3 regions of the Acetobacter oryzoeni genome follow, and region 2 is predicted to be linked to each of the others. Evidence: riboswitches for the same ligand, from Rfam matches in the RefSeq annotation. Region 2 holds a riboswitch; each other region holds the start of a gene.

Region 1 (10,129 bases), 550 kb from region 2:
GTGGTTGGCTGCACGTGGCTTTGAGCACATCAAACCACGCGACATTAAGCCAGAAGACAATGGCAATGCAGAAGGTAACTACCTTGTCGCACCCTGCCCTGCCCCACATACCGTGCTCAAAGGGCGAGAAGGCCAGCTTATTACGCAGTATGAGTTCGCCAAGGCTGGCATTATTACTGACGAAATGATTTACGTGGCCCACCGCGAAAATCTGGGCCGCCAGAAGGCAGCGGATGATGCTGCCCAATGTCTGGAAGATGGTGAATCCTTTGGTGCCAGCATTCCAGAATTCATCACACCTGAATTTGTTCGTCAGGAAATTGCCCGCGGACGCGCCATTATTCCGGCAAACATCAACCACCCAGAGCTGGAACCCGTTATTATCGGGCGTAATTTTCTTGTAAAAATTAACGCCAATATCGGTAACTCCGCCATCACTTCATCTGCAGCAGAAGAAGTGGAAAAGCTTGTATGGTCCATCCGCTGGGGTGCGGATACCGTAATGGATCTTTCCACTGGCCGGAACATTCACAATATCCGTGACTGGATTTTACGAAACGCCCCCACACCTATCGGCACAGTGCCCCTGTATCAGGCTTTGGAAAAAGTGGGCGGAGATGTCAGCAAACTGAGCTGGGAAGTGTTCCGTGATACTCTGATTGAACAGGCAGAACAGGGAGTGGACTACTTTACCATTCATGCCGGCGTACGGTTGCAGCATGTGCCACTCACAGCCAACCGCGTTACAGGTATTGTTTCACGCGGCGGTTCCATCATGGCAAGCTGGTGCCTAAATGGTCACCGTGAAAGCTTCCTATACGAACATTTTGAAGACATCTGCGACATCATGCGCGCCTATGATGTGTCCTTCTCTTTGGGGGATGGTCTGCGCCCCGGCAGCATTGCAGATGCGAATGACGCTGCACAGTTTGCCGAACTGGAAACCCTGGGTGAACTAACAGAGATTGCCTGGGCAAAAGGCTGCCAGGTCATGATTGAAGGGCCGGGCCATGTGCCCATGCACAAGATCAAGGCCAACATGGATAAGCAGCTAAAAGAATGTAAGGAGGCCCCCTTCTATACGCTTGGCCCGCTGACCACAGACATTGCACCAGGATACGACCACATTACATCCGCCATTGGCGCCGCCATGATCGGATGGTTTGGCACCTCCATGCTCTGCTACGTCACACCCAAGGAACATCTGGGCCTCCCAGACCGCAATGACGTGAAAACAGGCGTAATTACCTATCGCATTGCAGCACATGCCGCTGACCTTGCAAAAGGTCACCCATCTGCAAAATACCGGGATGATGCCCTAAGCCGCGCACGCTTCTCCTTTAGGTGGGAAGATCAGTTCAACCTCTCTTTGGACCCTGATACAGCCTGTGCGTATCATGATGAAACCATGCCGCGTGAGGCCCATAAAAGCGCACATTTCTGCTCAATGTGCGGCCCCAAATTCTGCTCAATGCGGATTAGTCAGGATTTGAAAGAAGACGCCATACGCATTGCTGGCATGGAACAGAAAACCGAAGAGTTCCGGCAAGCTGGTGGCAAAGTTTATGTGCCAGCAGAGTAAGTTGCCAAATTGATACTAAAAAAGCCCCGGGCAAATATGTCCGGGGCTTTTTTATGTCGCAAAAAATCACTGTTATTAGAAATAGTGTCTTAAATAAACTTTCGGCACGCCTTCACTATTCAGGCACGAAAACACAATAACAGCGGCCCATACCACACAGGATGCCACGCAAAATGCCTTTGTCCATTTTGGCAGTTCATTGTCGCGCCCAGCCATAACTGGCCAGTAAATGGATTTGTGCCCAAACCACGCCAGAACACCAGCCACGGCCAGTGCGATAAGTTTGGGGGAAAGATAGGCCCGATTGCCAATATGCACTGGATCATAAAAAAACAAAGCAAAGCCAGAGATCATAGCCAAAGCATAACTGATATGCAGTGGTTTCACCATAAACCGTGAAATACGCACCACTGTTGGCCGATCCAGATTTTGAATAACAGCAAGAATAAACAGAAATTCCAGACCAAAAAACGCTGCCATTGTAAGAATATGCACAATTCTTGCAAGGTAATGCACTGGCTGGAACCAGAAATGATAAGCCCGACTATCTAACGCCATAAGCAAGGAGTTGGGCAGGCGTAGGAACGCCAAGGGATGAGATGACATAAGCGTTAGGCTCGCGGGTTATCTGGTGTGATTGACTTTGACAATGATTCGCACTAATCCAAACGGCATGACTGATGGAGTATCATACAATGAAACTGCTTGTAGCAGCCATTCCTCTGTTAGCAGGTGCATGGATATGTTTCCCTCAGCAGGCCCATTCTCAAACAGTTTTTCAGCTTACTGTCAAAGATCATCATTTCGAGCCTGATCATATCACCGTTCCAGCTGGTGAGCGATTCATGATCGAACTCAATAATCAGGACACGACAACTGATGAGTTCGAAAGCTACGATATGAAATTTGAAAAAATTGTTGTTCCACAAGGAACAATCAAAGTTCATGCCGGGCCTCTACACCCTGGAACCTATACTTTTTTTGATGATTACCATCCAGACGAGGCCAAGGGTACCGTTACAGCAGAAGAAAAGAAGTAAATTATGCTTGGAAGCCTGATTATTGTCTTTCGCGAGGTTATGGAAGCCGGGTTGATTGTTGGCATCGTGCTTGCAGCCACGCGGGGCATTCCGGGGCGCGGATGGTGGGTTTCCGGCGGCATTGGAGCAGGTGTTGTTGGCGCAGCCATTGTGGCCATGTTTGCGGGGCAACTCTCTCAGGCTTTTTCTGGCAACGGGCAGGATATTTTTTCTGCTTCTATCCTATGCATCGCTGTTCTTATGCTTTCTTGGCATGTTATCTGGATGGCAAGCCACGGTCGTGAGCTTGCTCAGGAAATGCGTAGTGTTGGTAAGGAAGTATCAGAAGGAAGCCGCTCCCTTTTCGCTTTAGCTACAGTTGTTGCCGTAGCTGTCTTGCGTGAAGGTATGGAAGTTGTGTTGTTCCTGTATGGTATTGCCGTATCCGCACATACTGGTTTTGTGCCCATGTTTACAGGCGGCCTGCTTGGTGTTGTGGGCGGAGCTGCACTTTCATGGGCGCTTTATAGAGGCTTGATTATCATTCCTCTAAAACATCTTTTTGCAGTCACGAATGTTCTGGTCTCCTTTCTGGCTGCTGGCATGGCCAGTCAGGCCGCTGCCATCTTGGCAAATGATGATCTGATCCCCGCTCTGGGATACGATATCTGGGATACATCCTGGCTGCTGTCTGATGGTAGTATGCTTGGGCGTACGGCCAAAGTTCTGATTGGATACACAGACAGACCAATGGGCATTCAACTGCTTGTATGGGTGCTGACACTTGCCGGACTGATTGTGGTTGAACGCTTTGTTCGCACACGTCCTCAATCCAGCGCTTCATAATCTGTCACAGGTGTGCAGAAAATATCTGCCACTGTGCCTTACAAAAACTTGAGGTGCAGACATATGAAATCCTATCTTTCAATTCTTTCCGCAGCATCGGTTCTTACCCTTGCCATTGCGCTTCCCGCTGCCGCGCGTGAATACCCGGTGGGTGGCCCCGTACATGCACATGACATGGAAATAGCCGCAAACTATCTGCTTGATGTAGACATGATGCCTATGACATCAGACATGGCCATGGGCAAGGATACCATCCATCTGGAAACAGATGTACATGCTACAGCAGATAACCAGTGGGGCTTTCCCGATGGTGCATGGGTTCCCTACCTGAAGGTTGATTACACCCTTACCAAAAAGGGATCTGACTGGAAAAACCAGGGCACGCTGCACCCGATGACAGCAAAAGATGGCCCGCATTACGCCAATAATGTTAAAATGGATGGCCCCGGCAGCTATACGGTGGTGTTCAGCTATAGCTCACCAGAAACCAATGGTTTCCTTCATCACACAGATAAAGAAACCGGCACACCCGGCTTTTGGCAGCCCTTTACGGAATCATTCACTTTCTCATACCCTGAGAAATAATAAGAAACTTCCAAAAGAGAGGGCTTTACCCTCTCTTTTTAACACCCCTGCCCTGCACTTATGAAGGTCGTATTCTAATTGCATTTTGAGACGCTCTAATTGAGAATGATTCTCCATTACCGAATATCAATCATCCATACCTACCATCAGAGCAACCTGTGACCATGCAAAAACATCATAGATATAACAGAACATTTCTGAAATTTTTTTGTCTTTGCGCAACCATTCTCACCACCACCCCTGTTTTAGCACATGCAGAAGAGACGCAGGTTGAGCAGGACCGCCGCCGGTTGGGCAATTCTGGGCCACTGATTGAGCAAATTGATCCAGCAACAGTGCGAGATTCCCAACGCGCAGCAGAAGCGGCAGCTACCGAGAAAAAGGGCGATGACACACCAGACATGAGCGACCACCTATTGGGTAATATGTGGGGCGCTCGGGACTGGATGGCCAAACACGGTATCAGCTTTGATATTCAGGAAGTGGATGAACTGTGGGGCAACGCCACAGGTGGCACAGCATCAGGGGCCGATGGCGCCAGTGGTTCGGGCACCGGCCCAGCCTATGACGGTGTAACTATGCCAACCTTGACGGTAGATTTGGAAAAACTGATTGGCCTGAAAGGGGGCACATTTAATGTCAGCGCCCTACAGTTGCGCGGGCGCTCCATCTCTCAGGATCATCTGGCCAACTTCAACCCGGTCAGTGGATTTGAGGCCGATCGTTCCACGCGCCTGTTCGAGCTATGGTATCAGCAGTCTTTTCTGGACGGCAAACTGGATGTCAAAATCGGGCAGCAGGATTTGGATACCGAGTTCCTGATCAGTGATTACGGGGCCTTATATCTAAACTCCAACTTTGGCTGGCCCATGGCACCTTCGGTTAACCTGTACGCAGGTGGACCATCTTGGCCCCTGTCTTCGCCAGCTATCCGCATCCGCTACCGTCCTTCAGACAAGTTTACATTCATGTTTGCGGCAGCAGATGACAACCCACCGGGCAACCGCAACAACTCTTTTGGCATCCAGAACGGTGGTAACAGCGCAGACCCCACCAATCAGAACACTCATGATGAGGATGGTGCCAACTTCAACATGGGCACTGGCGCACTGCTGATTACCGAATTGCAGTATGCTCTCAACCCTCAGCCTGATGACATGTCACATGTCACCAAGGATCCCGGCCTGCCGGGCATCTACAAGCTGGGTGGATATTACGATACGGCAAAATTCCCTGATTATCGCTACAACAATCAGGGGAAAGCTTTAGGTAGTGCGGCTGACACCACAGGTATTCCGCGGTGGGACCGGGGCAACTGGATGGTCTATGGTATTATTGACCAGATGATCTGGCGTCCTTCACTCCAATCTCCACAATCTGTTGGCATTTTTGCACGCGCCACAGGTAATGGTGGGGACCGAAACATGATCAGCTTTGCCATTGATGCGGGCATCAACCTTAAAGCCCCGTTCAAGGGACGTGATAATGATACGGTGGGCCTAGGCTGGGGCATTGGCCGTGCTTCTTCTGGCCAGCGACGGTATGACCGCAACTCTGGCGCACCTGTACAAGGCAATGAAAACCATCTGGAACTTACCTATCAGGCACAGGTCACCCCTTGGTGGGTCATGCAGCCAGACTTCCAGTATGTCTGGCATCCCTCTGGCGGTGTAACGGATTGGACAGGCAACCGCCTTGTCGGGAATGAAGCCATTTTTGGGCTCCATTCCAACATCACTTTCTAAAAATTATAAATAAAAAAGCATTCCCTTTCGGTTGCCATTTCATAAATGGAAAAAGTGGCAACGTTAGGAAATGCTTTTTTATACACGCAAAATTTGTATAGAAGGCCGCTCGGAAAAATCAGAGCGTCTTCCGCGCCACACCGTTTGCTGATGACAGGCATTTTTCAGCCAAAGCGCCAAAAACCAGCCCCAATACAGACCACAAAACAATCTGCATTCCGATAGATGCTTCTCTAAAACGCCAAAGCACTACAGCAGGAAAATTGTCTGGCACTTCATTAAAATCTGGCAGACCAAATTGCACAGCAGCGACAAGCGCAATACCCAGAATAATGCTACATACAGCAGCGTTCCAATGCCCGATTACGTTAGACAGTGCGCGCCCCACCAACAAACAAATCATGGAAATGGCGATAGAAAGGCCAACCATTGCAAAATACATTTCTGTCCTCAGCGCGATGGTCTCTTCCTGCCCAACTGCGGGTGGGTTAGGTGGATATTTTAAATCTGGTATCAGCACAAACGTTAAAAACCCAACGCCAGACAGCAATAATGCCATAGCGCGTGGGCTTAATGTTGCAAGACGCTGATAGGCAAATGCAAAAACAATCGCAAAAATACCGCCATATGCGGCACCGTACATCAGCACAGCAGTAAGCAAGCCCCAAGATGCCTGCACACCACGGCTTATCAGTTCAGGTTCTGGCGCGGCACCTGCGGCAGCATCCTGAGCGGCTTCAAACGCAATAGCCAAAGCGACCTGCGGTTCACCAAAAATTTTTGAAAATACAAAAGAAAGCAATGCAGCCAGAATGCCCGCGACCATGCCGCGGGCTAAAAGACGACCAACCATGAGTAAAACTTTCCTCTCGTGCCTTAGTGGCAGGGGAAACCAAGAAGATGGCGGCCATCATGCACAAATTCATGCACAGCATGTCCGGAAATCAGGGAAGTGGCGCCCTGCTCTGCGCCTACAAAGTAGATCAGCAGTGCAGAAACAATCAGGCCGAAAACAGCCCAAGGCAGAATGGCACGAACCGGAATGCTCTGGCCCGCTGCCGCAACCGGCATAGCTGTATGAACAGATGTGCTCATGATGTTGTATCCTTTTTAAATTTAAAGCCCGCCAGAGCAGGCACAAAAGAGTGTGAAACAGAACTTCATGGTTTGGTCGGCCCTCATCATAGAAGGACGAAGCCTAACAGCAAGGGCATTCCGAACACGCCTGCTGTTCTCCCACCTTGAGCAAAGAGGCACCCGAAAGGAACGTCATTCCATGTGAGATACTTGCCTGCTCCATCCGTCAGCCTCTCACCAACCAGCAATCAACGGTGCAGAGCATACCAAAACCTCTTCCAAATTCTATTTGGAACACAAAGCATTGTTACACTTCACCACGCCGCGTGAAGACAAAAGCCCAGAATGTATTTAAGGAGAAATCTGCCGAGGGCAGAGGAGTAAACATCGCAAATCATCCATCTCCGGTTCCCTCGCCCGGCGATTAAACAAGACAACAACGGCAGGTCTCCTGACTTGCGGGTCATTGCGCATTACTCAGCCTTCCCGATGCGAACACCAGTGACTGCCGCTTTATGCGGCTAAGGAGTAATAGGCTCTCCGCCTACAGTTGCGAGGGCAGTTGCCGACTGGGTTCCAAAGCAGGAACCTCCGGCATTCCCTTTCAAACCCGCTTGCGCGGGACCGTTGTAAGATGGCGCAACCCTTACCTTATTTTTGCTTCATATTTCAATCTTTGCCTGATTATGCAGGTATAACTCTTGCCAGAGCCGCCATTTTAACCCACCTGTTTCTGCAGACTTTTCCCTGACTGGCGACTTATGGACCAACGATACCGCATTCCCCCACTAGCCATGCTCAATGCCTTTACGGCGTTTGCACGCACAGGCGGTATCAGACGGGCCGCAGCAGAACTGCGCGTAGATCACGCAGCCATAAGCCGCCACATTCGGGATCTGGAAAATATTTTAGGCACACCTTTACGGGATAAGGAAACAGGAACCCTTACATTAGCGGGTCACACTTATTATTCCCGCATCACCCCATTGCTGGAAGAACTGGCCACGGCCACGGCAGATATCCGCAACCACACGCCCCCCCTTACCATTACCTGCGCGCATGGTTTTGCATACCATTGGTTGCTACCTCGGCTCTCCTCCTTTCGGCGCGCGCACCCTCAACTGGAAATCATGCTGCGCCCAGTAGATGCGAATACGGCTTTCCACGTTACGGGCGTGGAAACAGATAATCATGCTCATATCGGTTATGTGCGTGATGATGCCCCGTTAGCTGAACCCCGCAACACACGCAGCATGATTATTGCCCGGCCAGATGTTTTTCCGGTAGCTGCCCCCACATGTCTTACAGAACTGGGCGGGCAGCCCCGCACAACAGCAGATTTGCTCCGCGCACCCTTATTGCAGGAAGAAGATGAAGCCGAGTGGAAACTTTGGTTTCACGCACAAAATGTAGCCTGCACAAAACTACCTGCCGCAACACGCCTGTGGCAGGCCCATATTACATTGGCGGCTGCCCGCGCCGGAGAAGGCATTGCTCTTGGCAATATTTTCCTGCTGGGAAATGATCTTGAAACAGGCCACCTTGTGCGGGTGCAGCCTACGCAAACCCCTTTGCGAGAAGTAGCCCTAGGGGCCTATCTTCTGCGCGCTTCTACTGCCACATGGGAGAAAAAATCTCTCATCACGTTCCGAAACTGGCTTTTAGAACAGGTGGAACTGAAAACGCAAAGTACACATACCCTCCCTTAAAATGCAGTTAAGCGCCTACGCAACGATATGAACGTGCTTAATTGCTGGTGACTTTTTATCACCACAGAGGCAACAAAAAATCTCCTCCCCCTCCCCCGCGAAACATTTTACGGAACAGAAACAACTTTGCCCGCAACATAGTTCCCGGGAGCCCATATTAATGGCCACGAATAAAGACCTTCTGAACCGCCGCACCAATGCTGTGCCACGCGGCGTTGCTACCTCCACCCCCGTTTTTGCAGACCGCGCAGAAAATGCCGAAATCTGGGATGTGGAAGGCAAGCGCTATGTTGACTTTGCCGGCGGCATTGCCGTTCTGAACGTTGGCCATCGCCACCCAAAAGTGATGGATGCTGTTAAAAAGCAGCTAGACCGTTTTACTCATACGGCTTTTCAGGTTTCTGCTTACGAGCCCTATATTGAGCTGGCTGAAAAGCTGAATGCCCGCGCACCGTTTTCTGGCGATGCCAAAACCATTTTTTTCACCACGGGTGGTGAAGCTACAGAAAACGCCGTAAAAATTGCGCGTGCAGCAACTGGCCGCAATGGCGTGATTGCGTTCTGCGGCGGCTTCCATGGCCGCACGCTGCTGGCTTCTGCGCTTACGGGTAAGGTTCTGCCTTACAAAGCACCCTTCGGCACATTGCCGGGCGAAGTTTACCACATCCCCTTCCCCGATGATCATGACATCACGGTGGAAGACAGCCTGAAGATGCTGAACTTCCTGTTTGCAGCTGATATCTCCCCCAACAATGTGGCTGCCATTATTATTGAGCCTGTGCAGGGTGAAGGCGGCTTCCGCGTTGCCCCTACAGCACTGCTCAAACACCTGCGCGCTATTTGCGACCAGCACGGCATTAAGCTGATTGCAGATGAAGTGCAGAGCGGCTTTGCCCGTACTGGCAAGCTATTTGGTATTGAGCATTCTGGCGTAGAACCCGATCTGGTGTGCATTGCCAAATCTCTGGCAGGCGGTTTCCCGCTTTCCGGCGTGATTGGCCGTGCAGAACTGATGGATTCCGTGCCTCCGGGTGGCTTGGGTGGCACATATGCTGGCGCGCCGCTGGGCTGTGCTGCTGGCTTGGCCGTGCTGGATATTATTGAAGAAGAAAAGCTTCTGGACCGCGCCAACAGCATGGGTGAACGCCTGAAAGCCCGCATTGCAGGCTGGCACAAGCGCACAGATATGCTGCCTGTCAGCATGCCACGTGGGCTGGGCGCAATGGTTGCCTTTGATATTTTGGAACATCATGCTGGTGTGGAACAGCGCAAAGGCTTTGGTTCCAAACTATGTGCCCGTGCCTGTGAAAAAGGCTTGATCCTTCTGGCCTGTGGTGTGCAGGGCGCTACCATCCGCATTCTGACACCGCTGACCGCATCTGATGAACTGGTTGATGAAGGCTTGGACATCATCGAACAGATTCTGCTGGAAGAAGCAAAAGCCTGATCTGCATTTTTCTGCAGTCATCAGCAAAAAGGCGGCCTTTCTTGGGGCCGCCTTTTTCTTTGCCTTGTCATATATTTTTAAAATCAGAATTCATTTCACCAAATATATCGTCATAGTCA
Region 2 (10,129 bases):
TGGTCGCGCTCGGCCCGCACCTTGTTGTTCTGGTAAACGGAGGGCGCGGCACTGGTGCCTGCAAATTTGTACAGCGAGGAAGAACTGACAACCTCAAACGGCGGGGGCGTAAAGTAGCGTGAATACCCGGCGTGAATCACACCGCCTTTCCACGGCTTCCACACAATGTTCAGGCGTGGGCTCACCTGTTTTTCCGCCGTGTATTCGCTCACCCCATCAAAGCGCAGGCCGTAATTGATGGTCAGGTTGTTCAGCGGTCGCCATTCATCCTGCGCATACAGGCCGTACACCGTGCCGGTTTTGCCGCTGCCATCGTAAATGCTCAGGGGCGTGGTGCCAAAGGTGGCGTTGCCATCTGCATCCTCACCTTCCTGCCCAAACACGCGGGAGAGGGATTTGGAGGTGTTGCGTTCTACAAAAAGCTGAAAACCAAAGCGCACGGTGTGATCTTTTGCAGCACGCCATGTGACGTCATGCTGCGTGCCCATGGAAAACACCGAGCGCGCGGCCTGCTGCGCAATACCGTTGTAAACCAGATCTCCCAGCCAGTCGGGCGAATAGCGCAGGCTGCTGTAGCGGGAGAACACGGAGCTTTGCAGGCTGAAGTCTCCCATCTCTTTCTGCAACGCCAGAATGGCAAAATCTGTAATCTGCTTTTGGTGTTCATCCAGATGCGCACTGTCCACGCTGCCATTCAACTGCTGCGCCAGATCGCTGCCAGAATAGGCGGGCATGGCAAACTGGGTTTGCTGGCCGGGGTTGTTGGGCAACTGGTATTCTGCGTTGGAAACACCGGCAATAAAGCTGATACGCGTATCTTCATCCGCCGTGTACCGCAGATGGCCCAGAAAGTGATACTGCTCGCTCAGGTCATGGATGGCGTTGAAGGATGATGTTGTATTTTCAATGCCCGTGCGGTCATGCACATAATCTGCCGTGGCAAAGAAATCCCACTTCCCTTTATGAAAACCATATTGCAGGGAAGGAAAGAAGTAATCCCGCGCCCCACCGTAAAGTGAGAGATTGCCGCCAGAATTGGTGGTGCCGTTCTTGGTGTTGATATCCACCACAGCCGCCTGCAAAAACCCGAACTGGCTGGGCAACGCCCCAGTGGTGAGGGACATGTTATCTGCAAAGCGTGTCATCAACGCTTGCCCAAACACGCTCAGCCCCTCCGGCAACTGCACACCATCCAGCCGGAACTGCACCTCGTTATGGTCCCCACGCACATGGATCTGGCCGTAGCTGTCCTGCGCTACGCCGGGGGCTTGCAGCAATACCTGATTAAGCGGTGCGTTATCACCACCGGGAATGGTTTCCAGCGCCTGCCGGCTGAACTTGTGCACCGTGGCCCCGGTGGAGGGCGAAAGTTCTGAACGCATGCGGTCCAGATGCGCGGTGACAATCACCTGCTCGGCATCGTTCTTGTCATGCGCAATCACTTTTACGGTTTGCGGCTTTGTTTCAGTGGGCTTTTTCTGCTGCGTTTCTGTTGTGGAGGGTGTTGTCGTGGTCGTGGTGGTTTCAGCCAGGGCCATGCTGCTGCCCAGAGCAGTAAAAACAGTGGAGCAGAGAAGAAGAGCGGCTGATCGAACCATCATGCTGTGCGCTGCCTTGGTTGAGTGTGGTGGAGGCGCAGCATGTATTATGTAACACTATAACATTACAACAGGAATGAGCCTTGTTTGCTCAGCTTTCTGTGGGCTGTTGCACGCGCGCAACAGCTTTGCATCTGGGGCAGGGCACAAAAAAGGAGGCCACGCTTTGCACGTGGCCCCCTTGCACATGGCGGTGTGCCGCAACGGGCACAAAGCCGGTTTTATTTTGTGGTGTAACCGCCGTTTACCAAAATGGTCTGGCCCGTCATCCACCAGCCTTCAGAAACAATAAAGCGCACATAGGGTGCAATATCTTCAATGTCTGTCAGCCCTGTTTTGCTAAAGGGAGAAAGTGCGGCAGCGGTTTTGTGGTAAGCCACGGCATCTGCACTTTCCTGCCCGTAAAAGAACGGCGTATCCATAGGGCCGGGGCCAATGGCGTTAACAGAAATGCCACGCGCGCCATATTCCTTGGAAGCCGCACGGGTGAAGTGTTCCACCGCAGCCTTGGAACCCGCATAGGTGGAATAGAACGGTGTGTACGCGCCTAGCAGAGATGTCACCAGTGTTAGCAGCTTGCCGTTATCGGCCAGATGTTTTCCGGCTTCACGAATGAATTGATACGCCACCTTGGTGTTGATGGTGAACATGGCATCAAATTCTTCATCCGTGGTGTCTGCAATCGGCTTTTTCAGCACTTTGCCCACGGTGTTAATGGCAATGTCTGGCGCGCCAAAAGCCGTTTTTGCATCTGCAAACAGTTTGGCTACTGCTCCGGGCTGTGTCAGATCAGCCTGAAAAGCCTTAGCCTGCGCGCCTGCCGCTTTTACAGCGGCCACAGTGGCATCGGCTTCCGCCTTGCTGGCTGCGCTATGGTAATGGATGGCAATGGCCTTTGCGCCATGCTCTGCCAGATCCCGCGCAATCAGCCCGCCCAGATTTTTGGCCCCACCGGCTATCAGAACGGTTTTGCCTTTAATGCTGTGGTCTACCATGTTGGGTGCTCCCTTGCATGTATCGGGGGCCGATGGATGTGGCTCCCGTTTTCTCTTGCCACCGTATCAGCTACAGTAGGCGGATAAAGCTGCCTGTTCTGACAACACTTGCCAGATTTCCCGAACAATGCAGGTGGCAGCCCAAAAGGCTAACGCGCATGGATAGGATAGATCTTTTTCGTATTTTTGCCCGCGTGGTAGAGGCGGCCAGTTTTACCCACGCGGCAGAAACCTTGGGCATGCCGCGTTCCAGCGTATCCGCCGCCGTGCAGCAGCTAGAAAGCCGCGTGGGGGCACGTTTGCTTACGCGCACAACACGCACAGTTACCCCCACGCCAGATGGCGCAGCCTTTTACGAACACTGCCTGCGCCTTGTGGCGGATGTGGAGGAAGCGGAAAACCTGTTCCGCCAGAGCGAAAGCGCTGTGCAGGGTGTGCTGCGTGTTAATATGCCCGGCCGCATTGGGCGGCTGATTGTAGCCCCGGCCTTGCCCGATTTTCTGGCAACATATCCCGGTCTTTCGGTAGAACTGGGGGTAACGGACAGGGCCGTGAACTTGGTGGAAGATGGGTTGGATTGCGTGCTACGCGTTGGGCCCTTGCAGGATTCCGGCCTGATTGCCCGCCGCATGGGGGAGCTTGAACTTATAAACGTGGCCAGCCCCATATATCTTAAGCAGCGCGGCACACCCCAATGCCCGACAGATTTGCTGAAAGGGCACGAGGCTGTGCGTTATGCCTCCCCCCAGAATGGCCGGGTAGAGCAATGGGAGTGGGAGGAACACGGCCATACCCACACGCTGGATGTGCCGGGCCGCGTAACGGTTAACAGCGCAGAGGCTTTAATAGCCTGCACACTGGCCGGGCTGGGGGTGATGCAGATACCCGCTTACGATGTGCGCTCTTACCTGCATACAGGCCAGTTGGTGGAAATACTGCCCCAGTGGCGTGCGGCACCGCTGCCTATGGCGCTGCTTTATCCGCACAGGCGGCACCTTTCCATGCGGGTGCAGGTGTTTGCCACATGGTTGGAAAATTTGGTGCGCCAGCAGGTTTTGCGTCCTGTTTCCGCCATGCCGTAAAGCGGGTGTGTTTCTGCAGAATGTCCGTTGCATAAACACCCAAACACGCCCAAAGAGCGCAGGCCATGTTGACCATAGAAAACATTCTGCTGCTGCTTTTGCTGGCGGCAGTCAGCAGCCTGCTTGTTGCCCTGTTTAAACAGAAGGTGCCGCAGCCGGTTATCCTTATCATTCTGGGTGTGTTTGCTGCGGTGGCGGGCATGCATGTCAGCTTGCAGCCAGATATGTTCATGTTTGTGTTTCTGCCGCCATTGCTGTTTGCAGATTCATTTCGCATGCCATTGCGTGAGTTTGCAGAACTGCGCGGCCCCATTCTGTTTCTGGCCTTTGGGCTTGTGGTGCTCAGCACGCTGGTATGTGGCTATGCTATCCACTGGATTGTGCCAGAGCTGGGCCTGCCCATCTGCTTTACACTGGCGGCTGCACTTTCCCCCACAGATACGGTTGCGGTTTCCAGCCTTATTGAAGGGCGCAAGGTGCCCAACCGGCTGTTGCAGATTTTATCGGGCGAGGCCCTGTTTAATGATGCCTCCGGCCTTGTGTGCTTTCGCTTTGCCATGGCCGATGCCCTTACGGGTGAGTTCTCTTACAGGCAGGCTTTTGGCACGTTCCTAATGGTGGCGCTGGGCGGCCTGTTGGTGGGCGCTGCGGTGGCATGGCTGGCTGTTAAGCTCAACCGCGTGCTGGTGCGCCGTGGGTATGATGATCCGCAATCCCAGATCATCTTTGTGCTGCTCTTGCCGTTTTTAATGTACGCCGCGGCAGAAGCGGTGGACTGCTCGGGCATTCTGGCCGCCGTGGCAGGCTGCATGGTGCTCAAACTTTCTGGCATGATAGAGGACACCGCCACTTTTACCCGCCTGCAGGCCACAACGGTCTGGAACATTGTCAGCTACGTTTTTAACGCGCTTATCTTTTTGTTTCTGGGCATGCAGTTGCCAGAACTGTTGCAACATGGCGTGGCGCTGGGCCGGAAATATGATGTGGCCTTGTGGCAGGTTGGCCTGTTTGTGGTGCAGATATACGCCATTATGCTGGCCATGCGCTTTGCAGGTGTATGGACATCCGTTTTCGGCCGTTGGGTGGTGGCGCGCATTGGCAGCCTGCCGTTTGAACCCACAGGTTTTGCAGGCAGCATGTTGCTGACATTTGCTGGCGTGCGCGGGGCCGTTACGCTGGCGGCTGTACTTTCCCTGCCCGAAGGCACGGATGGCACAGATGCCTTTCCCATGCGCGATGCCGTGGTGGTGGCCGCTACCGGGGTGATTGTTCTTTCCCTGCTGGCAGCCAGTGTGTTCATTCCGCTGTGTTTGCGCTTTTTGCCGCAGGAGACGGTGGACAAGAACGCGCAGGAAGAAAACATGGCCCGCCAGAAGCTGATACGCGCAGCCCTTGCGGTGCTGACAAAAGCGCGCGCGCAACCGCCAGCGCCCAACCCAAACAGCACAGCACTGGCAAAGCCCGAGGGGCAGAATGCAGATGAAGCCCTGCGGCAGGAGGTGATAGACCGCCTGTATCAGCTGTATCACAGCCGTTTGGAAGAAGAGGACGAAACGCCGCGCATCACACCGCTAGACCGCAGCCGCGCCCTGCGCCATGCGCGTATGGAACTGGCGCTGCGCCTGCAACTGCTGCGGGCCGAACGGCAGGCCATGCGGGATATGACATCGCGCAGCGAGATTAACGACCAGACAGAATGGAAGCTCCAGCAGGAACTGGATTATGAGGAGCAGGTTATCCGCTCCCAGTCTCAACGCCTCCCGCGTGAAGCCTAAAGCCAGCCGCCGCGTTGGGGCGTGCTTTTGTTGACAAGCCACCCCCAGCCTGTAAACCACACCGCATGATGGTTTCCCCCAAGGGGAATGAAAAGGGAACCGGGTGCCCGCGCCATTGCCTGCAATGGTTTTGCGATATTCCCGGGCTGTCCCCGCAACTGTAAGCGGCATGGATGTGCACGCACGGCGCAAAGCGCTGGCCCACTGGAACAAACCTTTCCGGGAAGGGGTGCCACAACCGAAAAACCGCAAGCCAGGAGACCTGCCATCAGCACACAGTTGCAGACGGGGCATGTCAGCCGGGGTGTGCTGGCAGGCTGGGCAAGCGGTCAGCCAATGGGGTGGTTTGTGCCCTGTGGTGGAAAAAGCCGGGCCAAGTCTCGTGGCAACGCTGTTAAACCGCGAGATTGCCTTAACCCATGCGCCTAAAAAACCTTTTGCTTACCGGCTCTTCCCTGCTGCTGGTAGAAACCACTGCCGCCATTGCGGCAGATGCCACAAGCCCCGCTACATCAACGGGTAAAAACACCGTTGCTGCCAAAGTGGCCGTAACACCTGCCGCCACCGCTCCGGCGCAAAAGGCGCCTATCTCTCATGCAGCGGAGGGTGCGCAAGCTGTGCAGGCCCGCAGTGCGCAGGCTTACCCGGATTACGTTACGGTAAGTGCGGCACGCCACCCCATGCGGGCGGATGAAATTGGCACGGCCATGACGATTGTGACAGAAAAGCAGATCCTCACCCAGCAGCGCCGCACGCTTACAGATATTCTGGTCCGCCAACCGGGGCTGAATGTGGTGCGTTCGGGTGGCTTTGGCGGCACCACCTCCATTTTCATGCGCGGCAACAATGCCAACGAGGTGAAAGTGCGGCTGGATGGCATGGATATTAACGATGGCAGCTCCACCTCCGGCGCGTTTGATGCTGCGCAGTTTGTTACCGATGGCATGGGCCGCATAGAAATTTTGCGCGGGCCACAAAGTGGCCTGTACGGGGCAGATGCCATGGCCGGGGTTATTGATATTACCACAGCACAGGGGCAGGGCAGGTTTACGCCTTTTGTGCGGGTGGAAGGTGGATCTTACGGCACGTTCAATCAGGTTATAGGCGCGCGCGGCAGTAAGGGAAAGTTTCATTACAATGTTGAACTTTCCCATTACCGGCAGGATGGTTTTCATGAAATCCCGCGCTATATCGGCCGCTATTTTGGCGCAGACAAGGAACAGCGCCACCGGGGGGACAGAAACGATAACCGCTCCGCCAACATTCGCTTGGGCTATGATGTCACCCATAATTTTGATCTGGGGCTGACGGCCCGGCTGATACAGAGCAACCTGCACACCTACAGCGCCTATAATATGGAAGATGAATATTACAGTCGGCTAGGATATTACGGTGATGTAGGGAGCGAGCGTGAACACACCACGCAAAATCAGGACATTGTGCGGGGCACGGCGCATTTATCCTCATTCGGGGGCAGGTTCGATCAGGTGATTGGTCTGGGGTATATGACAGGCCGCAGAAGCTGGACAGAAACCGGCACCACGCTGGAAGGTGATGCCTTGCAGTATGACCCCACATATTACCGCACCAGCCGCATTAAAATAGATTGGCACGGCACTGTTAATCTGGACAAATACGGATCTCTGCTTGTGGGGGCAGAGCATTTTCATGATACGTTCAATTCCAGCCAAGGGAACAGTGCAGCATCTTCCACACCGTTCAGCACCAGCGCGGGCATGGATACCACAGCAGGCTATGGGCAGTATCAGGGCAACTGGAACAAGATTTTATATGGCGCGGCCAATATCCGGTATGATGCCAATTCCCGCTACGGCAATTACGTGACGTGGCGTGTGGCTCCGGCCATTCATATTCCGCACAGCGGCACGGTTATCAAGGCCAGTGCGGGCAGTGGCTTTCATGGCCCTTCATTGTATCAGCTTTTTGCCAACCAGATTTCCACCAGCTATGCGGAAAAAGGTAACCCCAACCTGCGGGCCGAACGCCTGATAGGGTATGATGTGGGCGTGGAACAAACGCTGGCGCATGACAAACTGCATTTTGGGGCCACATGGTATGAAAACCATGTGCGCAATCTTATTCAGTCTGTCAGTTCCTACGAAAATTACTATTCCACCTATTCCTACAATAACGTGGCCCGTGCCCGCATGTATGGCGTAGAAGCGTATCTGGATTGGAAAGCGCTGGATACGCTTGATTTCAACCTGAACTATACATGGACCCACGCGCGAGATGCCTCTACCGGCCAAGCCCTCCAGCGCCGCCCGCAGCACAAGTTCAACTTCAACACCACATGGCAGCCGGTGGATGGGCTCTCGCTTTCGGGCAATATTCTGTATGTCAGCGGTTCGCGCGATACGCCGGTTATTTCTGATACGTACCAGTATTGCAGCACATGCGGCAAAGACCACGGATATTTCACCATAGATCTGGCGGCCAGTTATAAAATCAACCGCTATGTCACCGTATTTGCGCGGGCAGATAACCTGCTCAACCGCCAGTATGAAAGCCCTATAGGCTACCTTCAGCCTGGCCGCGCAGGCTATGGCGGCTTTACGCTGAATTACTGATGCAGCTTTCCGTCTTCCTTCGCCGGGTGGTTGTGTGTGCATGGGGTGCTACCCTTGCGGCGTTTGCACCCGGTGCGGCATGGGCGGAGCGTGTGGCATCGCTCAACCTGTGCACAGATCAACTGGCCCTTATGTTGGCAGATCACAAGGATATTATAGGCGTATCCACCCTTGCGCGGGATTGTACGGAATCTGTGTTGTGCCAGCAGGCGCAGGATGTGCCGGTGTTGCAATCCACCGCAGAAACAGTGCTGGCCGCCAAGCCCGATGTGGTGCTGGCAGGCCGCTTTACGGCACGCTTGGCTGTGCGGGCCGCCAAGGAGGTAGGGGCCAAGGTGCTTACGTTGCCGCCTGCATCCTCCTTGGCGGATATTCCAGATCAGATCATGCAGGTTGCCAATGCGGTGGGGCAGCCAGAACGCGGGCGGCAACTTGTGGCGGCGTTTCAGGCCCGGTTGGCAGAAATAGCCACAACCCGCCAGGTGTCAGACCCCATAGCCGTGGTGTATGAGGCCAACGGTTTTGTGGTGCACGCCCATAGCCTGCCAGATGATGTGCTGGCCCGTGCCGGTTTGCGCAACTTCGCCACCACGGCAGGCACACCCCCCTTGGGTGGGCGCGTGCCGCTGGAGGTGCTGTTGGCGTATCACCCGGATTTATTGGTGAGAGACCCTTCCGGCCCCGGCCATTCCCTTGCGCAGGCCATGCTGTCCAACCCGGTTATGCTGGCTATGTTTGCGCCGCCGCATGTTGTGGATGTGCCAGCCCGCCTGTGGCTTTGTGGGTTGCCGCAAACGCTGGATGCCGTTGCCACATTACGCCATGCGCGGGATGGTATTGTGGCTGATGCTGCAAGGCATGTTTCACATCCCCCCATAGCACAACCCACGGTAAAGGAGACCCAACCATGAAGCCCCTGCGCCCTGTTGTGCTGAACACCCTGCTGGCGTTGCTGGTGGCTGTTATGGCTGTGGCCTCCCTATGGTGGGGGGAAAGCAGCATTAACGTGCCTGCGGCTTTGGCAGATTGGTGGAACGGTGCCCATTCCATAGGCGCGGTCATTATGGGGCAGTTGCGCCTGCCGCGCATGTTGCTGGCCCTTATGGTCGGTGGCACGTTGGGGCTAAGTGGTGCGGTGCTGCAAGGTTATTTGCGCAACCCGCTGGCAGATCCTGGCCTTTTAGGTGTTTCTGGCGGGGCGGCCCTTGGGGCTGTGTGCGTGTTTTATACAGGGCTTTTTCAAATTGCCTCGGCATTGCTGCCGTTGGGCGGCTTGGCCGGTGCATTGGTAACAGCCATGTTGTTGGTGGCCTTGGTAGGGCGCGGCGGGGCATTGGTGCTGTTGTTGGCCGGTGCGGCCGTTAGCAGCTTCACGGCTGCCCTTACGGCACTGGTGCTCAACCTGGTGCCCAGCCCCTATGCTACTTTTGAAATTATGCATTGGCTTATGGGGTCTTTAACAGATCGCACATTAAATGATGTGCTGCTGGCCTTGCCCGGTGTGGTGGCGGGTTGCGCCCTGCTTATGGGCTGTGCCCGCGCGCTGGATGCCCTTACAATGGGGGAAGATGTTGCCCAGAGCCTCGGCTTTCGGCTGGGGGGTGTAAGGGGCGTGCAAATGCGCGTGGTTGTGGGCACCGCATTGGCTGTGGGGTCCTGCGTTGCGGTTTCTGGCGCTATCGGGTTTGTGGGGCTGGTAGTGCCGCATTTGCTGCGGCCTTTGGCGGGGCATCGGCCATCTCGGCTGATGGTGCCAGCCTTTTTGGGTGGTGCTGCGCTTTTGCTGGCGGCAGATTTGGCTGTGCGGTTAATGGCCGGGCGTACAGAGTTGCAGTTGGGCGTGGTTACGGCCTTGGTGGGTGCGCCTGTGTTCTTCCACCGTGTGATCCTGTTTAGAAAACGGAATATGCTGTCATGCTGAATGTGCAGAATGTTGGCTTCAGCATAGAAGGCGCGCAGCTTCTCCAATCCGCCAGCGTGCGGTTTGAGGCCGGGAGTGTGACAGCCCTGATAGGCCCCAATGGTGCAGGCAAAAGCACATTGTTGCGCATTATGGCGGGGTTGCTGCCCGCCACGCAGGGGCAGGTG
Region 3 (10,129 bases), 880 kb from region 2:
GGCAAGGGAATAATTTCAAACCCGCATACATGCCCTGTACTGGCAGTGCGCTGCACTTCCACCCCCATAAGGCGCAAGGCAAGCGCCATATCCTCACCGCCCGTACGTAAACTGGCAGATCCCCACATATCCATAACAATATGCGTTAGATGTTCCCCCTGTTCCTGCAAATGCCTTGTCAGCAACAGTTTTTCCATTTTTTTGGCCAGCACCATGGCAGAGGGTGTAGGCAATGCACGTGGGTCCACCGTAAACAGGTTACGCCCTGTTGGCAGCACATCTACGCGCCCGCGGGTTGGCGCTCCTGCTGGACCAGGTGCGACAAAACGCCCACTTAATGCTGCAAGAAGCGCCTGAGCCTCTGCTTGTCCACTTTGCATGATTTTATGCGCGACCTTAGACGTAAAAGCAGCATCTTCCTGCCGCCCACAGGCCTGCGCAATAATTTGCACCAGTTTTTTGGAATGTGTAGCTGGTTTGCCAAAAACATGCAGGCCATCACGAATTTGCAGATCTTTTACATCGCACAAATAAGCATCAAGCCGTGCAAGTGCTTCTGCTTCATCCAGTTCTCCGGGGCGCACACCACTTTCGGCCAGCATACCCGTGCGTATGGCTTTATCCAGAATATCAGCACGCAATAAAGCACCGCGACGAGGATCCAGCCCATCTGCCTCAGCATATTCATCAATCAGGCGTTCGAGTTCCTGCGCCTCTGCCGAAAGTTCAGCCTGCATAACAGGGGGCGTCATATGGCCAATAATAACCGCACCCAAACGCCGGCGTGCAGCCGCAGCTTCGCCCGGATTATTAACAATAAATGGGTAAATAACTGGTAAATCACCTGTTAATACGGTTGGCCCACAAGATGGAGATAACGCCACGGCCTTACCGGGCAACCATTCCAGTGTGCCATGCGTACCTAAATGCACCATGGCATCGAGCTTTTTCACATGCTGCAACCACAAGTAAAACGCAACATATGCATGGCATGGCGGTGTATCAGGATCATGATACAGGGCTTTACGATCAGCCACCGCCCCTCTGTCTGGTTGCACAGCCAGAGAAATATTCCCTAGCTGAATGTAACGCAGGCAAAAAACACCATCTTTTACATTGGCATCCTGTTCAGGGTCACCCCATGCTGCACAAACAGATTGCACAAAAGCCGGATCTAAATCTGCCAAAAGCTGACGATAGAGCTTTGTATCAAGAACAGGCTTGGAGCAGCTATCAATCAAAGCAGAAGCAAGGGCTTTTGCATCAGGAGCATCTTCTGCTCCTATATTATAGCCTGCATGATGCAAGAATGTGAGAATGGAAGATGTAGATGCAAAACCATCCAATCCCACAGCATGCGCTATATGCGCTCCAGATTTTTCTAGCCCCGCGCCTGGATAATCAGACAGAATAATAGATATTTTCTTGTCTGGTTGTGGAATTTTCCGCAATCTAGCCCATGCAATTGCACGGCCTGCCACCAACTTTATACCTGGTTTATAAGGATCTCTGAACGCAGGCTGCCCGGGCTCAGCATCCTTTCTGAAAGAAATTGGAAAAGTTGCAATTGTACCATCCAACTCTGGCAAGACCACTTGCATGGCCATATCTGCCCGCGCCAGACCACGTGGGCTTTCTTCCCACAAAGCCTGTGTACATCCCGGCTGCAAAAGTTGCAGAATAGGCGCATCAGCCACATCCAATGGTGAAAAACCATTCTGGTTTCGTGCAGAAAAGCACGTTGCATCCAGAACAACATCAGGTTTTGCAGATTGTAGGTAATGGCTTACATCTTTAGAAACGGATGGATCCTTTAAAGAGGTAACATACACAATCTCTACAGCGCAGCCACGTTGTGCCAGTTCTTCTGCCAGAGATTCCGGGCCTGCCACATCCCCTACCAGCAAATGCGCGCGATACAGGAGTATGATCGCTTTTATCTGGAGTTGCGCCTGAGCTATGGCAGGAGAATAAGAACGATAGACACCCCATGCAGGCAATGCTTTGGGTTGTGTTCCCTTATCTTCCTGCATACCCGCAAGAGCAGACATGAGCCCTAATGCCGCACAGATGTTATCTGGGCCACCTTGCTGGAAAAAACCATTTAAGCGCGCGTAATGTTCAGCAGAAACGGTGGAAAGTTCTGCCAGCCGCCTATCTCCTCCTATATGTCCTACTTGTTGCTGCGCATCAGAGCTATGGCTTTGCAAAATATCACCAGGTAGCAAAGTTAGCGGCACACCTGTTTCACGGCTCCATGCCGCCAACTCTTCTGCCCCATAGCGCCAGTAATCCAAACCACCCAGCAACCGCACGACAACACAGCGCGCTTTTTGCAATGTAGTTTCAATATACAGATCAATCGACATAGGGTGGCGTAACCGTGCAAGACTTGTAACCTGCAAGGTAGGACGCAACGCGCTTCCTTCAGTTTGTGCACGTAAGAGAGCTTCTGCATGGCGCAGGGCCAGAAGATCGCTTTCTGTAAAAGAAAGTACAATCAGATCAGCTGAAGGAAGGTTAAGATCTTCCGCCACTTCCTGTTCATCAAGCGTCCGGTTTTCCCGCACCAAGAGATGCATAAGCCCACTCCGTCCTTAATCAGGCCGTTACCAATGTACCGCCAAGCGCCTTGGCTATGGCCGGAGCCTCCAGCCCCTTTTGCCCGATCACGACAATGCGGCCTTCTCGTCCATCATTGGCAGCAAGAGGACGATCAAATTCGTGCCGAAAACGCGTTCCCACACCCTGCACTGCCAAACGCATGGCCTTACCTGCCACTGCGGCAAAACCTTTCATGCGCAGCACATCATAACGGCGTGCTGTATCCTGCAAGAGCGTTAAAAACTGCTCCACACTCTGTTGCTCAGGCACACGCACCACAAAACTTTCGAAGTCATCATGTTCGTGTTCGCCATCTTCTGCATCATGATGGGAAGGACGAGCGGCCAGATCAGCTTCTGCCGCAGCTCCGATACCAAGCAATATGGCCGGATCTACCTTGCCTTCCGTGGCACGTACAATCTGCACAGGGCGCGGTGCTGTGTGGCGGATTTCATCTTCAACACGTGCGAGTGCATCTGCATCAAGCAGGTCTGTCTTGTTCAACACCACAAGATCTGCAGCGTTGATCTGATCTTCAAAAACCTCTGCCAAAGGGTTGTCATGATCTAGGGATGGGTCTGCTGCACGCTGCTGGGCAATAGCTTCCGGGTCATCTGCAAAACGGCCAGCAGCTACTGCTGGTGCATCCACTACGGTTATCACCCCATCAACAGTCATGCGGTTGCGCACTGTTGGCCACCCAAAGGCCTTGAGCAATGGTTTAGGCAGCGCCAGACCTGATGTTTCAATCACCACATGTTCTGGCGGATCGGCCCGATCTAGCAGGGCTTCCATTGTTGGCAGAAAATCATCTGCTACCGTGCAGCACAGGCAGCCATTGGTCAGTTCGACAATATCATCTTCCTTGCAGCCTTCCACGCCGCACCCGCGCAGAATTTCTCCATCAATGCCAAGAGAACCAAATTCGTTCACCACCACGGCAATGCGGTGCCCTGCTGCACGCTGAAGAAGATTGCGCAAAAGGGTTGTTTTGCCTGCCCCTAAAAAACCAGTGATAATGGTTACAGGCACGCGAGATGCGAGTGTCATGAAGGCTCCTGTTCATCATAAAGTTGTGCGGGAACACGCCCCAGCACCATATTGGAAAGAGATGCCGGACGGCGCGAAGGCATGACCGTGCCCCGCGCGGATTTTGCATAGAGTTGGGCATACGTCAGAAGATCTTCTGCTTTTTCAGCGCCCAGATGCCCTAATAACCATGTCCAACGCTCTGGCATGGCAATGGCTGCAGTGCATCCGCGATCACAGGCAGCCAGACACTGCACCTGACGCAACAGAACCGGAGCTTCCTGCCCAGCAGCTTCTGCTTCCTGCACCAAGGTCTGCAAACGTGCATACAACTGGGCACCCGGCGGCTGATCCATAGCAGGCCCACCACGCCGACATGTGACACACACATGCAAAACAGGGCGATTCTGAGGTGATTTTTGAGAAGAATCGGACGCTTCGGCCATGCTGTATCCCTGAAATAACTACCATTCTAAAAGAACGGCTGCTTGAAAAGGGGTGCAGATACCCGGCGCCCCTGCCCAGAGATGACAGAAGAAATGCACCCTATGGTGCATCTATGCCTGCCGGGCACCCCGCCAGCAGCAACGCCAGAACTTAATAATTAAGGCCCGCCTATATGCTTACGCATAAGGCACCAATGGCAGGTTTCCTGGCTTGTACCCACATATGCTCTCCCTTACAGGCCAGAACATAAAACAGCGTTCCCTACCTTCCCAGCCTGTACGTAGGCCAGTGGCACATTGGGCCAGAAAGCCCATACGGAACACCATGGGTAACTTACAGTTGCGGGGGCAGCGACGGCCTTGCACCGTTCTTCCCTTTTCATCCCGTAAAGGACACCATTAGCCCGCGCACAATGCGCATAAGCGGCCTTTGCTTTCAACCCGCAGTTTTAGCCCTGCAACTTTAAAAGTCTGCTGATCTGAAACAGGATTGAGGCTTCACGCTAATGTTCCTGTGCTTTGCAGCCTTATTTCCATTATTGACGCGCAAAACAGCTATGTTATATTCGTATGAATATACTTTATATGTCAAATATTCTTTCGCTAACTAATGAGGATTCCATGACCTCCCCACGCGTTCTGCCCACACTGGATGAAACGCGTTTTTCAGACATGGCGCTTACCTTCCGCATTATGCGGTTAGCCACCGTCTGGCGCACGCAACTGGACCGGGCCTTACGCCCGCATGGCATGACATTGGCCAGCATGCGCCCGATGGCTTATTTGATGATGATGCCCGATGGCGCCACGCAAAGTGATCTTGCAGCCGCCATGAATGTGGATTGCTCGGCACTGGTGCGTATTCTTGATTTGCTAGAAAAACAAAAGCTGATTACTCGCCTGCAGGATACGCGGGACCGGCGTGCCAAAAAACTTGTGCTTACTTCTGCTGGGCAGGAAAGATGCACGCTGTTCCATACCATTGCAGCGCAACTTGAGCAGAACGTTCGCCAGAACCTTACAGAAGATCAGGTACGTAGCTTAATTCATGATCTGTCCTGCATGCTGGAAACGCATCATGAACGCTAGATCTGAGCACAGCAGTCATACGCTCTTTTCCCTTAACACTCTATTATCCCGCTGCTTACCGGCCTTTTTTTCTGATGAAGCCCAATGGAATGCTTTTAAAGCTACCGCAGGTTATTCTGCCCGCGTGTTTTTGTGCATTGGCATTGCCGTTTTTCTGGCATTTATGTTCCAGCTTCATTCCCCCCTCAGTGCAGCCACAACTGTTCTTATTGTGGCAAACCCAACTGTAGGGGCCATGGTTTCAAAAAGCGTATGGCGTGTTATCGGCACAGTTATTGGGGCTGTTATTAGCGTTGGCATTATGGCCGTATTTGTACAGTCTCCCGTTCTGTATTTTGCAGCGCTTTCTGTTTTTGTAGGTATAGCCTGCATGGTGGCCACGTTTCTGCGCTTCTTTCGTGCCTATGCTGCCGTGCTAACCGGTTATACAATTGTTATTATTGCTGCACCCGCTTTTGCAGACCCAGACAATATCTTTCTTTCTGCAATGGGGCGCTTATCTGCCGTGGTAACAGGCGTGGTGGTAACAGCCTGCGTATTTATGGTGACAAGCCCGCGCAAACCCAGCGCGGTGATGGAAAAGCTGGGAAACGCTTTTCGGGATACCATTCTCCATGCAAAAAACTTTCATGCACAGGAAGGTCTTTCCGCCACACCGGAAGAACATGCGGCAGAAGAAAACAACCCATCTGAAACCACAGATACCGCAACCACAGGCACAGCATTCCGCAGCCTGCCACAACCCCTTTATGATAGCCGCAGCCGCCTTCTGGCAGGTATGGCCGGTTTAACACCAGCCATAGAATTTGCTGCTGCAGATGACCCAGATATGCAGGCCCGTATTTCTAACCTGCGTCTGGCTCTCAACCGTTTAACCGGGCTGATTGTCAGCTATCATCCCTATTGGTTAAACCTCTCTTTGGTGGATGCACAATCATGCCCCGTGCATCAGCATGTTGCCGAAACATTAGAGCACATTCTGCATTTTACAGAGCAACCCGGTTGGCTGGAAAACCCCGCACCAGTTTCTACCTGCCTGCATGATTGCCTGAAAAATCTGGAACAACTTTCACGCAATAATCCGGCACCCGGCTTGCTGGCAACACTAGATAATACGCGTGATATTCTGGTACAGATAGATCTGGCCCTGTACGATTTGACGAGCTTGCGCCGCGATCGTGAATCCTCTTACACGCGCCAATATCTGGAATGGCCAGTTGCCTTGCGTAATGGTGTGCGCGGCATGTTTATTGCGCTTCTGGCTGGCATGTTATGGTATGTTTTCCACTGGAGCGCAGGCCCTATGCTGATCCTGTATGTGGTGGCAGCCTCCAGCCTGCTTTCAACGGCGCCCTCTGCCGGCAAAGCAAGCCCCATGATGGCAACTGGGACGATGTTGGCCGTGCCTATGGGATTTTTATGCCATTCCCTGTTTTTACCCCGCATAGATGGCTACCCGCTTTTATGGCTGACGCTCTGCCTGTTTCTGCTGCCCGGTGTATGGCTACAATTTCACCCACGCTACAGCATTGGTGCATTTGGATATGCGGTGTTTTTCACCATGCTGCTCTCTATCAACAACCCTATTGTTTATAATGACCTGGCACTTACCAATAACTGGATGACCATGGTGGCAGCCTGCGTGCTTCTGGTGCTGGTTTTTCGGGTTATTTTACCGCCAGATCATCGGCTGGATGCTGCACGGTTAGTTTCTTCCCTTACGCGTAGCCTGCAACAACTGGCTCTTTCCCATAGCCGCAAGCCGGTGCAATGGATTGCATGGGAGGGTCTTCAACTTCAGAAAATTACGCGGTTGATGATGCGTCTTTCCTTTATTCCTTCCGGTATAGACAGGCAGGGATATACAGATGCAGCCTTTGCAACACTTTCCCTAGGAAGGCTCATTTTACGCCTGCGTTGGAATGCAGAACACGTAAAACTCAACACACAGGCGCGCTCTGCTCTTGAAAATGCCTTAAAAGCCTTTGCCATGTTACGTCATACACCATTAGCTACTGCAGATGCTTTGGAACAGGCTGCCGCCATTATTCATGCCACAACCACAGAGCATGAAGGTGCCTCTCTTATGCGGGATAGAACCATATCCTGCCTTATGCAGGCTGCCGGTATTATCCGCGCCATACCAGGATTTTATGATAAATACGGCCCCATCCATCGCTCTGTAGATGAAGCTGGCGCAGATGCATCCGTTTCTACGCTGGCTTAGTGGTGTTGTTATGGAATGAAATAAAAAGTTTCCTAAAAGAAAAGCCATAATGATGAATTTAATTTTATCAGCCTGTTTCTATTTATAAAGAACTTCTGCCCTGCCAGTTGCTTAATGCTTAAGTCATCACTCATAAAAAGAAGTATCTGGCATGGCATACTCCGAAACATCGCCTCCGGTGACATACCGAAGAGCCAACCCAGCTCCATTAGGTTTAATGGGGTTTGGGCTCACAACCGTTCTTCTCAATTTACATAATGCAGATCTGGTGCCTATGGGGTCTGCTATTTTGGCCATGGGGCTTACATTTGGAGGTGTGGCCCAAATTCTGGCAGGGATGCTGGAGTATGGTAACGGCAATACTTTTGGCATGACAGCTTTTACGGCTTACGGTGCATTCTGGCTTTCATTCGTGGCACTTATTAGCTTGCCGCATACTGGCATTGTGGATGCCAGCAGCCCTAATCTTGTAGGTAGTTACCTGCTGGCGTGGGGATTGTTCACTTTTATCATGTTTATAGCCTCACTACGCGCCACACGGGCACATCAGGTTATTTTCCTGAGCCTGACTGTTCTATTCGCCTTACTGGCCACGGGTGATATGCTGGCTATGCCAGTTGTTACACAGTTTGCTGGATATGAAGGATTGTTCTGCGGTTTTTCCGCCATCTATCTGGCTGCTTCCGAAATACTGGAAGAAGCATTCGGATATGCAGTACTGCCGATTGGCAAACCGGCCCCGGCTTCCATATCTTTCCGAACCGCATCTGCGTAAATATCCCCAAAATATGTTGCCCCGCAGCACAAAATGCTCCGGGGCAATATGTTTGAGTTAGTTATCAAAGCAATTCTGCGCTTCGCGCTCATGCACGTCCGCCAAAGTTGAAGGTACCCACACAGGCTTGTTATCTTTATCAATCAAGCGTGCCCGAATACCCTCTACAAAATCAGGCCGGGCCACCATATGGCGCACCATATTTTCCTCAAGTGCGAAAGCGGCATGTAACGAGGAAGCTGCACGTGCCCGGTGCCACCCACACCATGCCACCTGCACAGAAAACGGACAGGCACGAGATAGAGATTCCAGATCTTCCTGCGCCTCTTCTGACCCTTCCGCTTTCAGTTTTTCAATAACCTGCAAAATATCTGGTGCATCGTAACACGCATCTAGATTTTGCACGTCCAAACTTTCTGGCCGAGAATGCAGGCGTGCAAATACATGCTCCGCACTCTCAATACTCAGAGATTCTCTTAAATCTGTAAGCGAGTCCGATGACACGAGAACATCTGCAAACCCCATGGCTACGGCCTCTGCGCCATTCATGCGGCCACCGGTTACAGCTCGCCGCAACCCAGAAAAACCAGGTGCACGCGCCAGTAACCAGCTACCGCCAGCATCTGGGGCCAGACCTATAGCCGTTTCAGGCATAGCCAGCACGGATCTTTCCGTAACCACCCGATACCGCACATGTCCACCCAAGCCGATACCCCCTCCCATGGCCACGCCATCCAGAAAGGAAACGATGGGTTTTTGATAATCTGCCAGCAACAGCATGACGTTATAGACACGCTTCATCAGCTCATATGCAGCCAATGCTCCGTGTGCCTTCAAGCAATCATGAATGGCGCGTAAATCTCCTCCAGCGCAAAAAGCGCGCGCACTGCTGCTTTCCAGCAGAATAGTGTGGATGGACGGATCATTCCGCCATGCCTGCAAAGCATCTCTTATGCCGCTGGCCATGCTGATATCCACAGCATTCAAACGTTTGGGGCGGTCTAGAATAATACGCCCCAAATGCCCTTCCTGCTGCATTCTTACGCCAGATACGTCGGAAAGAGTTTGCTCTCTCATTGCTTTCCTCTTTATTTCATGCACAAACACGCACAGACCGTTTTTGATTGATTTAAGGAGAGCAGATGTTGGCTCCGGAGACCAGCGCCTACCGCGATGCCATGGCCCGACTTGGCGCAGCTGTGAACATTGTTACAACAGGAACGCTGGAAAACCCCGTTGGTTTTACCGCATCAGCCGTGTGTTCCGTAACAGATACCCCACCTACGCTGCTGGTCTGCCTGAACCGTGGAAGCCGTGCCCGACAGGCTTTTCATGAAGGTAGCGCATTATGTGTAAACGTGCTGGCATCCACCCAGCAGCATCTTTCCAACCATTTTGCCAGCCCCAATTCCATGCAGGAACGGTTTGCCACTGGGCACTGGACAACCTTAGCAACTGGTGCACCAGTGTTGGAAGAGGCCGTAGCCTCGTTTGACTGCAAGATCAGCCAGATTGTAGAGGTTGGCACACACAGCGTGATGTTTGGTATTGTGCAGGCGTTACGCACCCATGCAACGGCTCATGGGCTTGTGTATTTTAACAGAATGTACCACGCTTTACCTCATGTTCCGGCCCTAAAGCCCTAAGGGCTTTAGGCATACAACCAAGGTGTTGAATGATGTCGCAGAATTTTCATGACGATTACCCGGTAAAAGGGGATAATGACTACGTCCCTTTTCTGACGGTTAAAGGCCTCATCATCATACATGTTGCGCTTTTAATAGCCGTAGCTTTATGGTCTTGGTTAGATTGGTCCTTACCTCAGTAAAAGACTGAGCCGCAATTTTTTAGCTGCCCCGCACACGGCAAAACAGGCTCGCGGCTATAAACACACTGCCACCCAGTGCAGCAATCCAGAATGCTGTAGGGCAATTGGTGTACCAAGCTAACACCAAACCC

What was found. Region 2 has a riboswitch for cobalamin ahead of EOV40_RS02135 (TonB-dependent receptor plug domain-containing protein). Riboswitches for the same ligand answer to the same signal wherever they lie in the genome.
Region 1: another riboswitch for cobalamin. It lies ahead of EOV40_RS12270 (CbtB domain-containing protein); the one in region 2 lies ahead of EOV40_RS02135 (TonB-dependent receptor plug domain-containing protein).
Region 3: another riboswitch for cobalamin. It lies ahead of EOV40_RS10690 (DUF1636 family protein); the one in region 2 lies ahead of EOV40_RS02135 (TonB-dependent receptor plug domain-containing protein).

Annotation. Positions count from the first base shown of each region.
Region 1 is NZ_CP042808.1:2,623,821-2,633,949, forward strand. It holds gene thiC (phosphomethylpyrimidine synthase ThiC) at 1-1,582, shown strand, start outside; gene EOV40_RS12240 (hypothetical protein) at 1,658-2,188, opposite strand; gene EOV40_RS12245 (cupredoxin domain-containing protein) at 2,263-2,622, shown strand; gene EOV40_RS12250 (FTR1 family iron permease) at 2,626-3,447, shown strand; gene EOV40_RS12255 (iron transporter) at 3,481-4,032, shown strand; gene EOV40_RS12260 (carbohydrate porin) at 4,197-5,777, shown strand; gene EOV40_RS12265 (CbtA family protein) at 5,896-6,630, opposite strand; gene EOV40_RS12270 (CbtB domain-containing protein) at 6,654-6,872, opposite strand; cobalamin riboswitch at 7,279-7,498, opposite strand; gene EOV40_RS12275 (LysR substrate-binding domain-containing protein) at 7,616-8,563, shown strand; gene gabT (4-aminobutyrate--2-oxoglutarate transaminase) at 8,724-10,010, shown strand.
Region 2 is NZ_CP042808.1:431,525-441,653, forward strand. It holds gene EOV40_RS02115 (TonB-dependent receptor) at 1-1,601, opposite strand, end outside; gene EOV40_RS02120 (SDR family oxidoreductase) at 1,820-2,593, opposite strand; gene EOV40_RS02125 (LysR family transcriptional regulator) at 2,752-3,675, shown strand; gene EOV40_RS02130 (Na+/H+ antiporter) at 3,741-5,450, shown strand; cobalamin riboswitch at 5,503-5,734, shown strand; gene EOV40_RS02135 (TonB-dependent receptor plug domain-containing protein) at 5,870-8,041, shown strand; gene EOV40_RS02140 (ABC transporter substrate-binding protein) at 8,041-8,952, shown strand; gene EOV40_RS02145 (FecCD family ABC transporter permease) at 8,949-9,962, shown strand; gene EOV40_RS02150 (ABC transporter ATP-binding protein) at 9,956-10,129, shown strand, end outside.
Region 3 is NZ_CP042808.1:2,298,029-2,308,157, forward strand. It holds gene cobN (cobaltochelatase subunit CobN) at 1-2,582, opposite strand, end outside; gene cobW (cobalamin biosynthesis protein CobW) at 2,602-3,654, opposite strand; gene EOV40_RS10690 (DUF1636 family protein) at 3,651-4,079, opposite strand; cobalamin riboswitch at 4,259-4,495, opposite strand; gene EOV40_RS10695 (MarR family winged helix-turn-helix transcriptional regulator) at 4,650-5,168, shown strand; gene EOV40_RS10700 (FUSC family protein) at 5,158-7,395, shown strand; gene EOV40_RS10705 (acetate uptake transporter) at 7,547-8,170, shown strand; gene EOV40_RS10710 (enoyl-CoA hydratase/isomerase family protein) at 8,228-9,247, opposite strand; gene EOV40_RS10715 (flavin reductase) at 9,313-9,816, shown strand; gene EOV40_RS10720 (metal ABC transporter permease) at 10,018-10,129, opposite strand, start outside.